Linked DNA regions of Lacibacter sp. H407. The main gene of each other region encodes a partner of the protein of the gene in region 2 in a complex. Links are inferred from orthologs where the notes say so. Each region holds a gene or a part of one and is shown on either strand. Other genes may lie near its edges.

Region 1 (5,513 bases), on a different replicon or contig from region 2:
CGTTGGGAATATTTGTTGGTTTACTGGTGATGAACAGAATGAAGGTTCGAAACCTGATACCATATTTACTGGGTGGTATAGCCATGTGGTATTTTATGTTGCACTCGGGTGTGCATGCAACCATTACCGGTGTGTTACTTGCTTTTGCGATTCCTTTTGGTAATGGCGATGAGAAATCAACTTCCTACATCCTCCAACACTTCCTGCATAAACCTGTCGCCTTTCTAATACTGCCTATTTTTGCGTTGGCAAATACAGCAATTATTATCAGCGGCGACATTACACAAACGCTTACTGAAAATTACAGTATGGGTATTGCTTTGGGACTGATCGTTGGTAAACCACTTGGCATTTTTGCATTGACCTTTGTAGCAGTTTCAACCAGGCTTTGCAAATTACCAGACGATTTGAATTGGAAACATATTTTCGGTGTTGGTCTGTTAGGTGGTATTGGATTTACTATGTCCATCTTTATTACACTGCTGGCTTTCGAGAATGAAACGATCATCAATAATGCAAAACTGGTGATCCTGCTTTCTTCATTAGTCGCTGGTTTGCTTGGTTTTTTTGTATTGAAATTAACGCTGAAGAAACAGGCAGCATAACAACTGAACTAAAGTGCGTAAAAAGAAAAAACAAAAGCTGAAGGAACAACAGTTCTGGGGAACGTTTGCTTATTTCAGCAAACCTCAACTTCCCGACAGTATTCCTACACATCTGGAACGGGTCAATTTCCGCATATGGAATCATGTAGACGATGAACAGATTGAAATGATGGTTACGCATGTGCAGTCGATCAATATGCTTGATCTGGATGAAACAGAGATCACCAATTACAGCATTCAACTGCTCACAAAACTCAGCTTTATTAAAGAACTGCGGCTGAAAGGTTGCAATGAAATAGATGATGATGCGATGACTCACCTCAATAATATCAAAGGACTGGAGCTGTTGCATATCGATGGCACATCCATCAGTATCAAAGGCGTGTTGCAGTTACGTGCAGATCATCCGCTGCGAATGTTGCTGATAAGAGTTGATGATCCGGAGCAACATCTAAGCGATCTAACAACGATTGCACAACGTTTTCCCGATTGCGAATTGATCGTAAATCACAAGAGCTTCACAATTAAGAAAGAAGATGGTTGGTCGATGTAAAAAATCATCTCACATAAAAATGCCCCGCAAAAAAACGGGACATTTTTTTTGTTTCAATAAATAATATAAGGATTGCCAAACGAATCATCATCTCTTCTTCTGATACGTTGCATCAACAGACTCAATTTGTGTTTCAATTTCTGCATAAACGGCAAAAGCATGTTTCTTCTTTTCATGTCGCATGTTTTTAATCGTGATGAATCATTGAAATGCAAAGTCCCCTGTTTTACCAGAGGACTTTGGTTGTATGTTCAAGCTGTTACTGATAGTTAAAGTGATTGTGTAAAATGTACTTCGTACTTCCAACTTCTCACTTTTTACTTGCTTAGTAACCACCCATGCCCCCCATATCAGGAGCGCCATGTGCGTGTGCTTCTTCTTTCTTTGGTTTGTCAGCAATTACACACTCAGTAGTTAATAACATACCAGCGATAGATGCTGCATTTTCCAAGGCAACACGGCTTACTTTCGTTGGATCAATTACACCTGCTTTAAACAGGTTCTCATACACTTCTGTACGGGCATTGAAACCAAAATCACCTTTACCTTCTTTGATCTTCTGTACAACGATAGAACCGTCAATACCTGCATTAGCAGTTAATGTACGCATTGGTTCTTCCAGTGCACGACGAACGATCTGCATACCGGTTTGCTCATCTTCAATTTGTCCACGAACTTTTGCTTCCAGTGCATCTATTGCACGGATGTAAGCAACACCACCACCTGGAACAATACCTTCTTCAACCGCTGCACGGGTTGCATGTAATGCATCGTCAACACGATCTTTCTTTTCTTTCATTTCCATTTCAGTAGCAGCACCAATGTACAATACAGCAACACCACCTGCTAACTTAGCAAGGCGCTCTTGTAATTTTTCTTTATCGTAATCAGAAGTTGTGTTTTCAACCTGTGCTTTGATCTGGTTTACACGTGCAGTGATCTCAGCTTTCTTGCCTTTGCCACCAACAATAGTTGTGTTGTCTTTATCAATTGTAATTGAAGAAGCCTGGCCTAAATAAGTAAGATCAGCATTCTCTAATTTGTAACCTTGTTCTTCACTGATAACTGTACCTGCAGTAAGGATCGCAATATCAGTCAACATTTCTTTACGACGGTCACCGAAGCCCGGAGCTTTTACAGCAGCAACTTTTAATGTACCACGGAGTTTGTTTACAACCAATGTTGCTAATGCTTCACCTTCGAGATCTTCAGAGATGATCACTAATGGACGACCACTTTGTGCAACTTTCTCCAAAATGTGAAGAATATCTTTCATTGCAGAGATCTTCTTATCATAGATAAGAATGTAGGGGTTCTGCAATTCAACTTCCATTTTTTCGCTGTTTGTAACGAAGTATGGAGAAATATAACCACGATCGAACTGCATACCTTCCACTACATCAACAGTAGTATCGGTACCTTTTGCTTCTTCAACAGTGATCACACCTTCTTTACCAACTTTTGCAAACGCTTCTGCGATCAGTTTACCGATCGTTTCATCGTTGTTAGCAGAGATAGAAGCAACCTGTTGAATTTTTTTGCTGTCGTTACCAACAGTTTGTGATTGACTTTTCAGGTTTGCAACAACCAGGCTTACAGCTTTATCAATACCACGTTTCAGATCCATTGGATTTGCACCGGCAGCTACCATTTTCAAACCTTCGCTGATGATTGATTGCGCCAATACAGTTGCAGTAGTAGTACCATCACCCGCAATGTCTGCAGTTTTAGAAGCTACTTCTTTCACCATTTGTGCACCCATATTTTCAATAGGATCTTCCAGTTCAATTTCTTTTGCAACAGTAACACCATCTTTCGTTACGGCCGGTGCACCGAATTTCTTTTCGATCACTACGTTACGTCCTTTTGGACCGAGTGTAACTTTCACAGCGTTGGCCAGAATGTCAACACCTCTTTTCATCTTATTTCTTCCTTCAATATCGAAGAATATTTGCTTTGCCATAATACGTTAATTTGAAAATTAATTGATTTGAAAATTTGAGAATTGAAGACTTGAAGCAGCTAAAGGTTTCACATTAGCACATCTTCAAATTTTCAAATTATACAATTGCCAGAATGTCGCTTTCACGCATGATCAACAGATCATCGCCATCAATAGCGATTTCAGTACCTGCATATTTACCATACAAAACCGTATCGCCGACTTTCACGGTAACAGGTTCGTCTTTTTTGCCAGGACCGGCAGCAACTACAGTACCACGCTGTGGTTTTTCTTTTGCAGTATCGGGGATGATGATACCACCAGCTGTTTTTTCTTCAGCAGGAGCAGGCTTCACAATTACCCTGTCATGTAAAGGGGTAACACTTACCTTCTTAGCCATAATTATTCGTTTTTTGGTTTTGAAATGAAATTGATTAAGCCCTTTTCAGGGGGCAACGAAGGTAAGCGAATACAGTGCCACCCCGCCAGAATGCGTAAAAATTTCAGAATTGGCGGAAATAGTTGAAAATAGCAGAAAAAATCTGGCAGGGAGAAAGACAAATTTGCATGTTTGTCCTTTCTCAATAAGCAGGCAAAGTTTCCAACTCTTTTACCGGACCTGCTTTCCATACAATTATTTTGCCTTTGTATGTTCCCCGAAACAGTATCTCTCGTAACTGAAGATTTGATGGAGCGATAAAGTTTTTTGTTTCAACCGGTTCAAGGGTAAGACGAATTATCTTATTTGCAGAATCAGTTTTGCTGATGATAACTTTTTCACCACTGTTTTTCATAACACCCAGTTCCAGTGATTGCTCCGTGAACATATAAGGTGATATACTGAATTGTTGGGTGCTGCTCCAGGCACTGTCCCATACAATATCCTTACTTGCAGCCTCCACATAAATAGCCGTTACGGTATCAATTTTTGCAGGCATTTCATTCCCATTCTCATCTTTCATGGCAATACCAGGCATGTGAATACTGGAGTACGCATACACCTGTTTGATCACTGCTTTTTTACCGGCGCAGGAATTCAACAGCAGCAATGAAAAAAAACATATCACCGGAACAAAAAAACGCATGGAATGAATATTGATTGAATGAAACGATAAAACAGGAAGTCTGCCGTGGCAGACTTCCTGTTTTTAATTTATTGCTTTACTACTTTGAGGCTTTGTGTTTTTGTACCGGCATCGATCCGGAGAATATAAACACCGGCAGGTAATGCTTTCCCACTTAATGGCAATTGACGATTCCCATCTGCACGACCAAGGTTCCAGCGTTGCAGTAATTGGCCATTATTAGTAAACAAAGTTGCTTCAATATTTACCCGGCTTTGATTACCGATGCTCAGCGGAATAGTTGTGCTAATCGGGTTTTGCAGCAGTTTTACAAAATTTTCCTGTTGGCTTGGGTTGCGGATGGAGGTAACATTTCCCTCTGCAAGGAAAAATTTACCTGCACCTGTAACTGTTGCTGTAAACACATACCCTGTTGCTCCATATGTAACAAAATTGGTAGCATAAACAGTTGAATTGGTAACATCGGCATTTGCCAACGTTGCTGCAGTTGTTCCGGCAATTTTCAGCGCACCTGGTGTTTTTCCATTTAATTCCGCAACTGTAAAATATAGCGACAATGTATATGTTGCAGATGGATTGGTTGACACAGCAACATCTACCACTTTTTGTGAACGGGGGCCTGCAAAAAACGATTGCCAGGTTGTGCCAGATGCCGACAGGTTGGACGTAACACAACCCAGACTTGCAGAAGCGCCAGAAATTCGACTGATGACTTTGTTAGTAACGGGACGGTAGAAATTATAAGTTCCACTACCGGCCACATTTTCCAATTTTCCTGAATTGACCACTGTTTCAATTGCGTTTCCAACAATTGATGGCAGTATTATATTGGGTCGTACGAAGGTGCCGGCAACACTTCCGAAAAGGCCACCTGTGATCTCACACCCAACACCTGTTGCTGTCCTTCCCCATATTCCTTTTTGATCAGCAGTAATATTTGTAGCAAGATTATCGTCGCCTGTTACTGCGTTATCAATATTGTTATAACAAATCTCAACCAATAAATTGCTAACACCATCCCAACCAAAAGATGCAACATTAAAATTGAGTGTATTTACGCCCAGGAATGTTGAATAGTTACCGGTATAACAAACTGTTGCTCCGGCTTCAAAACTTCCTGATAAAATAGTTGATGAAGTATTTTTTAATGAAACTGTCAACCCTGTGAAAGGCGTAGTGCTGCCCTTTGATGTAACATTAAATCCAAGCGATGTAATATCGCCTGCCTGAACACCAGCCGCTATAAGCTCTGCTGCTGTATAAATGTATTGACTTCTTGCTTTCGCAAAACTTCCACGCAACGGTTGTACATAACTTCCATAATTACC
Region 2 (5,401 bases):
TGGATATAAATGGTAAGCCTTTTAACCCGGCAAGGCTTGAAATAAAAACAATACTTCCTTTTTGTTTTTTTATGTACGGGATGGCCATTTGAGTAAGCATGATCGGCGCAATGGTATTGATCTCATAAATACGTTTCAAAACATCTGCTGATACCGATTCTATTCTTCCCCGCATGGATGTACCTGCATTGTTGACTAAAATATCTATCACTCCAAATTGCTTTAATGCAAACTGAATAAGAGCTTCGGCTATTGGTACTTGTGTGATGTCTCCGGCAAACGAGTAAACTTCTATTTGTAAAGCTTTCAATTCCGCTTCAGCTTCTTTAAGGCGTGTTTCATTACGTGCATTGATAATAATTTTTGCACCACACTTGCCCAACCAAATAGCAAGGGCTTTGCCTATTCCCATAGAAGAGCCGGTAATAATTACAATTTTGCCCGCAACGCTTTCGCTCATACAAATTTCATTTTCGGATTATACTTTACAGAAAAGAAATCGCTTGAAAGAGACATGATCCAATGCGTGAAAAAAGATACAAAAAGACTGTTTGTAGCAATGGTAATATAGCAAAGTAGAATGCCATACGGAAAAGCGCCAATTGTTTCATTCATCCCTTTAGGTATGTGAGTGCAACAATATAAAGCAATATTGATAGCGACAGCCGGCCAAAAACCAAAAGCGTTGTAACACATAATGAGCAAAATACCTCTGAACAAAAATTCGTAAGCAAAGAGGTAAGCCCCCCATCCTAACGCATTTATCAGAAATCTTTTCTTTGTCCAGGTTGCAATGCGCATCTGTGGGTATGTTTCGAGGCTTTCAGGTTTCCTTGCAGCAAAGAAATTCATAATAATTATCAAAGGAGTCATTACAGCCGTATAAATCAAAGACACGTTTATATCTCCTAATTGTACGCCAAGTTCATATAGCGAATACGGCGTAAACATCAATGTCAAAACACCTGGTATGATCCCAAAAAGGAAGGCGCCGGCCAGTTTTTGAAATAACACATAGTTGATCCAGCGTTGTTCATTTGGTGATTCGGTTAGAAAAGATAGCTTGATGTTTTTATTGATTGAAAGAAACCAATAAACAGAAAAAAATATCGTAACACAAAGGATCGCAAAAACAGGACTTGTAAATTCTGGTTTCCATGCATAAAGATCATCCATAGTCAATGCCTTAATTTTTGATAATAGGAAATATGGTTTCTATTGTAAAGTCTGTGTTTTGAATTTTTCAATAGCTCTTACTGCATTTTTATTTGCTACTCTTGTTTTATAATCAAACCAACCGTCGTTGAAAGTTTTGGTCAGCAATTTGTCAATGGGCATTAGTATACCCATGCTGATGATGCCGGATATATTTTTAAGTGGATTGTGATGTAATTTCCGATAGCTTACTGCAATGCCGCCACTTTTATAAACATTGTAATGCCAATATCTGGCAGGCATAAAAAGACTATCGCCTTCTTCCTGTAAAATGGTATAACCTTTTACATAAGCAAGCCCTTCGTGTTTCTCATAGTCCGGATGGTCGAGGTTTACGTTGGAGTGAGTATTAAATGGTAGTTTGTATAGCAAAGCTGAATATTTAGGTTCGATCAGAACTATCTTTTTTTTACCATAAAATTGCGTGAGTAAAACGTTATTGTAGTCTACATCAAAATGAAGTCTTACTTCGGTATCTTTTCCTCCCATGAAAAAGAAACCGAGTTTATCTAATAAACCTTTAAAGATCCTTGGACATGAGAAATCATCTTTTAACCAAGGGCATAGCTTATAGAGATCAAAGACAAACATTCTGTAAGGACTGTACTCATCTTTCTCAATTATGTTCAGAAAATCAATCAGTTTCATTTTTACATCACCGGAATAGCTGGTTGATTTTTCGTGCGCTTTATTCCTGTTGTCAAACACTTCAATAATATTATCGCCACATTTTTCTTTGAAAAAGTCGATTGTCCATTTATTGCCTGCAGGCTGCTCCTTTGCAAGACCCTTGATCAATAACGGCTTTTGGGGAATAAAGTATTTTTTATTGAAATCTTCAGTTGATAAATCTTTTGCATCAATTATATCAACCTGCAAAGAAAGATCTAATGCCATACTGATAAAATTGGGTTTACTAAATGTGGAAGGTCACTAACAAAATACGACAGATATTTAAGAATCGCAACCCCAGTCATCATTCCAAAACCGCATTAAAAAAGCATTATTTGGTACTAAACAGCCGGTAGCAAGTATTCGGCTCTATCCTGCTGAGATATCAAATGTTTAAGTATGCCAAAAAAATATAACCTGAAGAAACATAAAAAAGAAACCCACAAGCTTTTCAGCTTATGGGTTTACTACATTGATGGTTTGTAGTGGGTTATTTTAAACCGAAAGCCTTTTTCACTTTCGATACATAATCTAATTTTTCCCAGGTAAACAGTTCCACTTTTACTTTCTTCACTTTACCATCGGGGCTCTTGAACGTTTTTTCAACCACTTCAGGTACACGACCCATGTGACCGTAAGCAGCAGTTTCGCTGTAGATCGGGTTACGTAATTTCAAACGTTGCTCAATGAAGTAAGGACGCATATCGAAGATACCTTCTACGATCTTTGCAATTGCGCCATCGCTCAAATCAACCTTTGCAGTACCGTAAGTATTTACGTTAATTGAAGTTGGTTTAGCAACACCAATTGCGTAAGAAACCTGTACCAACACTTCGCTACACAAACCGGCAGCAACCAAGTTTTTTGCAATATGACGGGTAGCATAAGCAGCTGAACGATCTACTTTAGAAGGATCTTTACCGCTGAATGCACCGCCACCATGAGCACCTTTTCCGCCATAGGTATCAACAATGATCTTACGACCGGTTAAACCAGTATCACCATGAGGTCCGCCAATTACGAACTTACCTGTTGGGTTGATGTGGTATTTAATATCGCTGTTGAACAACTTAGCGTATTTCTTATATTTTGATTTGATACGTGGGATCAGGATGTTGATCACATCCGATTTGATCTTGGCAAGCATTTTTGCTTCAGCATCAAAATCATCATGCTGTGTAGAGATAACGATCGCATCGATACGAACCGGTTGGTTGTTATCATCATATTCCAATGTTACCTGGCTCTTTGCATCAGGACGCAGGTAAGGCATTTTTGAATTCTTCTCACGACGGATAGCTGCTAATTCGATCAACAGATTATGTGCAAGATCCAATGCCAATGGCATGTAATGCTCTGTTTCGTTGGTTGCATAACCAAACATCATCCCTTGGTCGCCGGCGCCTTGCTCTTCTTTTTTCTTACGGTCAACACCTTGGTTAATGTCGGAGCTTTGTTCATGAATGGCACTCAACACACCACATGAATTTGCTTCGAACATGTACTCGCTTTTTGTATAGCCGATCTTCTTAATTACACCACGGGCAATTTCCTGTACATCAAGATAAGCTTTAGACTTTACCTCACCTGCCAATACAACCTGTCCGGTAGTAACAAGTGTTTCACAAGCTACTTTACTTTGAGAGTCGAACGCAAGAAAATTGTCGATTAATGCATCACTGATCTGGTCTGCAACTTTATCAGGATGTCCTTCAGAAACTGATTCAGATGTAAATAAATAAGACATAAATAATGAGTTTAGATGTTCCGTTGTTTTAGCTCGGAAAGGCGCAAAGATAAGCTGTGAAACAATTCAAAACTTATTGCTTGGAGTAATAGATACGCACATACATTTTTTGAGTTGGATGCGAGCCGCCACCTAACTGAACCCGGCCATAAGCCAGCGGGTTAATGTAGACTGTGCTTGATTTTCTCCCGGTAAAATCAGCAAAATAAGGTGCTGAAAGTTTGAAGTCTCTCCGGGTTGCCCGTCCATTTACAATGTTCTGTAAATAACTGGTCATGTTCATCCTATATTCTGTGATCAGATTGTTGGATGCGTCACGAATAAAATTGGTACCACCGCCTGTATAACTGTTATCGATAGTGTAGAGTGTATCACTGCGCAAATTCAATGAGAACGAATTGGCATAATAATATTGCTGGTCAAACGGAATCGGTTCTACGCCATTCGATGCATTGTAGCTGAACATATGGAGAAACGGAGGAACAAATATGTTTTCAATACTCAATGGGCCTTGGTACACCTGTTGGGCAACCAATTCCGCACGGTGAATGATGTAAGGTTTATTGCCAAGCGTATCTAATCCGGGAACTGATATCCGAACTGCTGTGCCGGGGCCACTCTGTACATACACCAAACTCGAAGGCTGGTTGGCTGTAAGAATTGGTTGCGCCGTGCTGCCTGCATAATTCCGGTAAACTTTATTGGCATTCGCACTGCGTATTGTATCAGCTACAAACGTGAAACGGGCAACTGTATTGGTATCCTTTCCTTCTCTCGTTTTTAAACGGTAGTATAAATTGATACGTGAAGTTTCACTGTTTAATACAAAGTAGTTGATCACATTTCCGCTGCTTGTGGAGTCGGGAACTACTGCAAATCCATTCAGGAAATTCTTAAATGTGGTGTCGTTCTTAAAGGCGCCATTGATATTATCCTGATCGAGCAACAAACGGCCAAACGCATCATCTAAGCGAATACGCAGTTGATTAAAGATCGTATCAGGTTTGTAATCGGCTCTGTATCCTCTTCTGATATCCGGAATTGTAACCGCTGCAGATCCAAGAAAATCAGCCGTTGAAAAATTAGGGGCTTGTGTTAACCTGTATAAAGTGGATGATTTAAATGTAGGATCAGTGATCTTGTAAACATTCACTTTCGATACTGCATTCGTGTCACCATAACCACCCGAAAAAGCAAGTGATAATACACAGGAATCAAGAAATAAACTGTCTTTGGCTACCGGAAAACTGAATGGGTACAAGGTAGGCAGCATTTGGAAATACATCGCTGCGGTTGTGGTACCAAACATCGGGTCGTTGATATAACCCAAAATATGTTGATCGCCTTTTGCAATATAAGACGAATCGATCTCTATGAAATTAGTGGTTACAACGGGTAACAGCATGGTATCTGTTATCAACCGATCGCCACCTGGTAATAAATCGCCACCTAACGTTGTACGCTCTAATTTGGTACAACTGCTGATCAATATCACAATAAAAAGAGGGATAAACAAAAACGAACTTCTTCTGCGCATCTCCGGTGTGAGAAAATTCATAGAATGATGACAATATTATTTCGACGAAAGGTCGGTATATAGTTGTAAATAGTCTGTTAAATCACCATCTGGTTTAAATGGTAAAACCTTTTTGCCACGCACTTTGCCAAACTCTTCCAGCAGTTTCTTATCTACTTTTTCAGCACCAAATGTAATGGCGTCTGCATATGTAGCACCACCACGGAACATGGCTGTGTTGTTGACATCTT

The links. Proteins that work in one complex are often made in the same cells at the same time.
Region 1: the proteins of metK (region 2) and groL are in contact, whole or in part, in a cryo-EM structure (PDB 8P4O), measured with the Escherichia coli proteins. The link is inferred for Lacibacter sp. H407 from one-to-one orthologs.

The regions. Positions count from the first base shown.
Region 1 is NZ_JBBKTU010000002.1:47,976-53,488, reverse strand. The notes cover bases 803-3,728. They hold groL (chaperonin GroEL), read right to left. Parts: upstream 3,122-3,728; coding sequence 1,484-3,121; downstream 803-1,483. Other genes in these bases: WG989_RS19535 (hypothetical protein), read right to left, coding at 3,682-3,728; WG989_RS19540 (co-chaperone GroES), read right to left, coding at 3,219-3,500; WG989_RS19550 (hypothetical protein), read right to left, coding at 1,212-1,334; WG989_RS19555 (hypothetical protein), read left to right, coding at 803-1,158. Outside these bases: Na+/H+ antiporter NhaA, read left to right, coding at 1-605; more of WG989_RS19555, read left to right, coding at 619-802; more of WG989_RS19535, read right to left, coding at 3,729-4,185; WG989_RS19530 (T9SS type A sorting domain-containing protein), read right to left, coding at 4,254-5,513.
Region 2 is NZ_JBBKTU010000001.1:3,954,603-3,960,003, reverse strand. Bases 1,507-4,320 are described here. They hold metK (methionine adenosyltransferase), read right to left. Parts: upstream 3,635-4,320; coding sequence 2,378-3,634; downstream 1,507-2,377. Other genes in these bases: WG989_RS17050 (DUF4270 family protein), read right to left, coding at 3,708-4,320; WG989_RS17060 (cupin-like domain-containing protein), read right to left, coding at 1,507-2,112. Also shown: WG989_RS17070 (SDR family NAD(P)-dependent oxidoreductase), read right to left, coding at 1-460; WG989_RS17065 (CPBP family intramembrane glutamic endopeptidase), read right to left, coding at 457-1,176; more of WG989_RS17060, read right to left, coding at 1,216-1,506; more of WG989_RS17050, read right to left, coding at 4,321-5,192; WG989_RS17045 (glycogen/starch synthase), read right to left, coding at 5,208-5,401. UniProt on the Escherichia coli protein: Catalyzes the formation of S-adenosylmethionine (AdoMet) from methionine and ATP.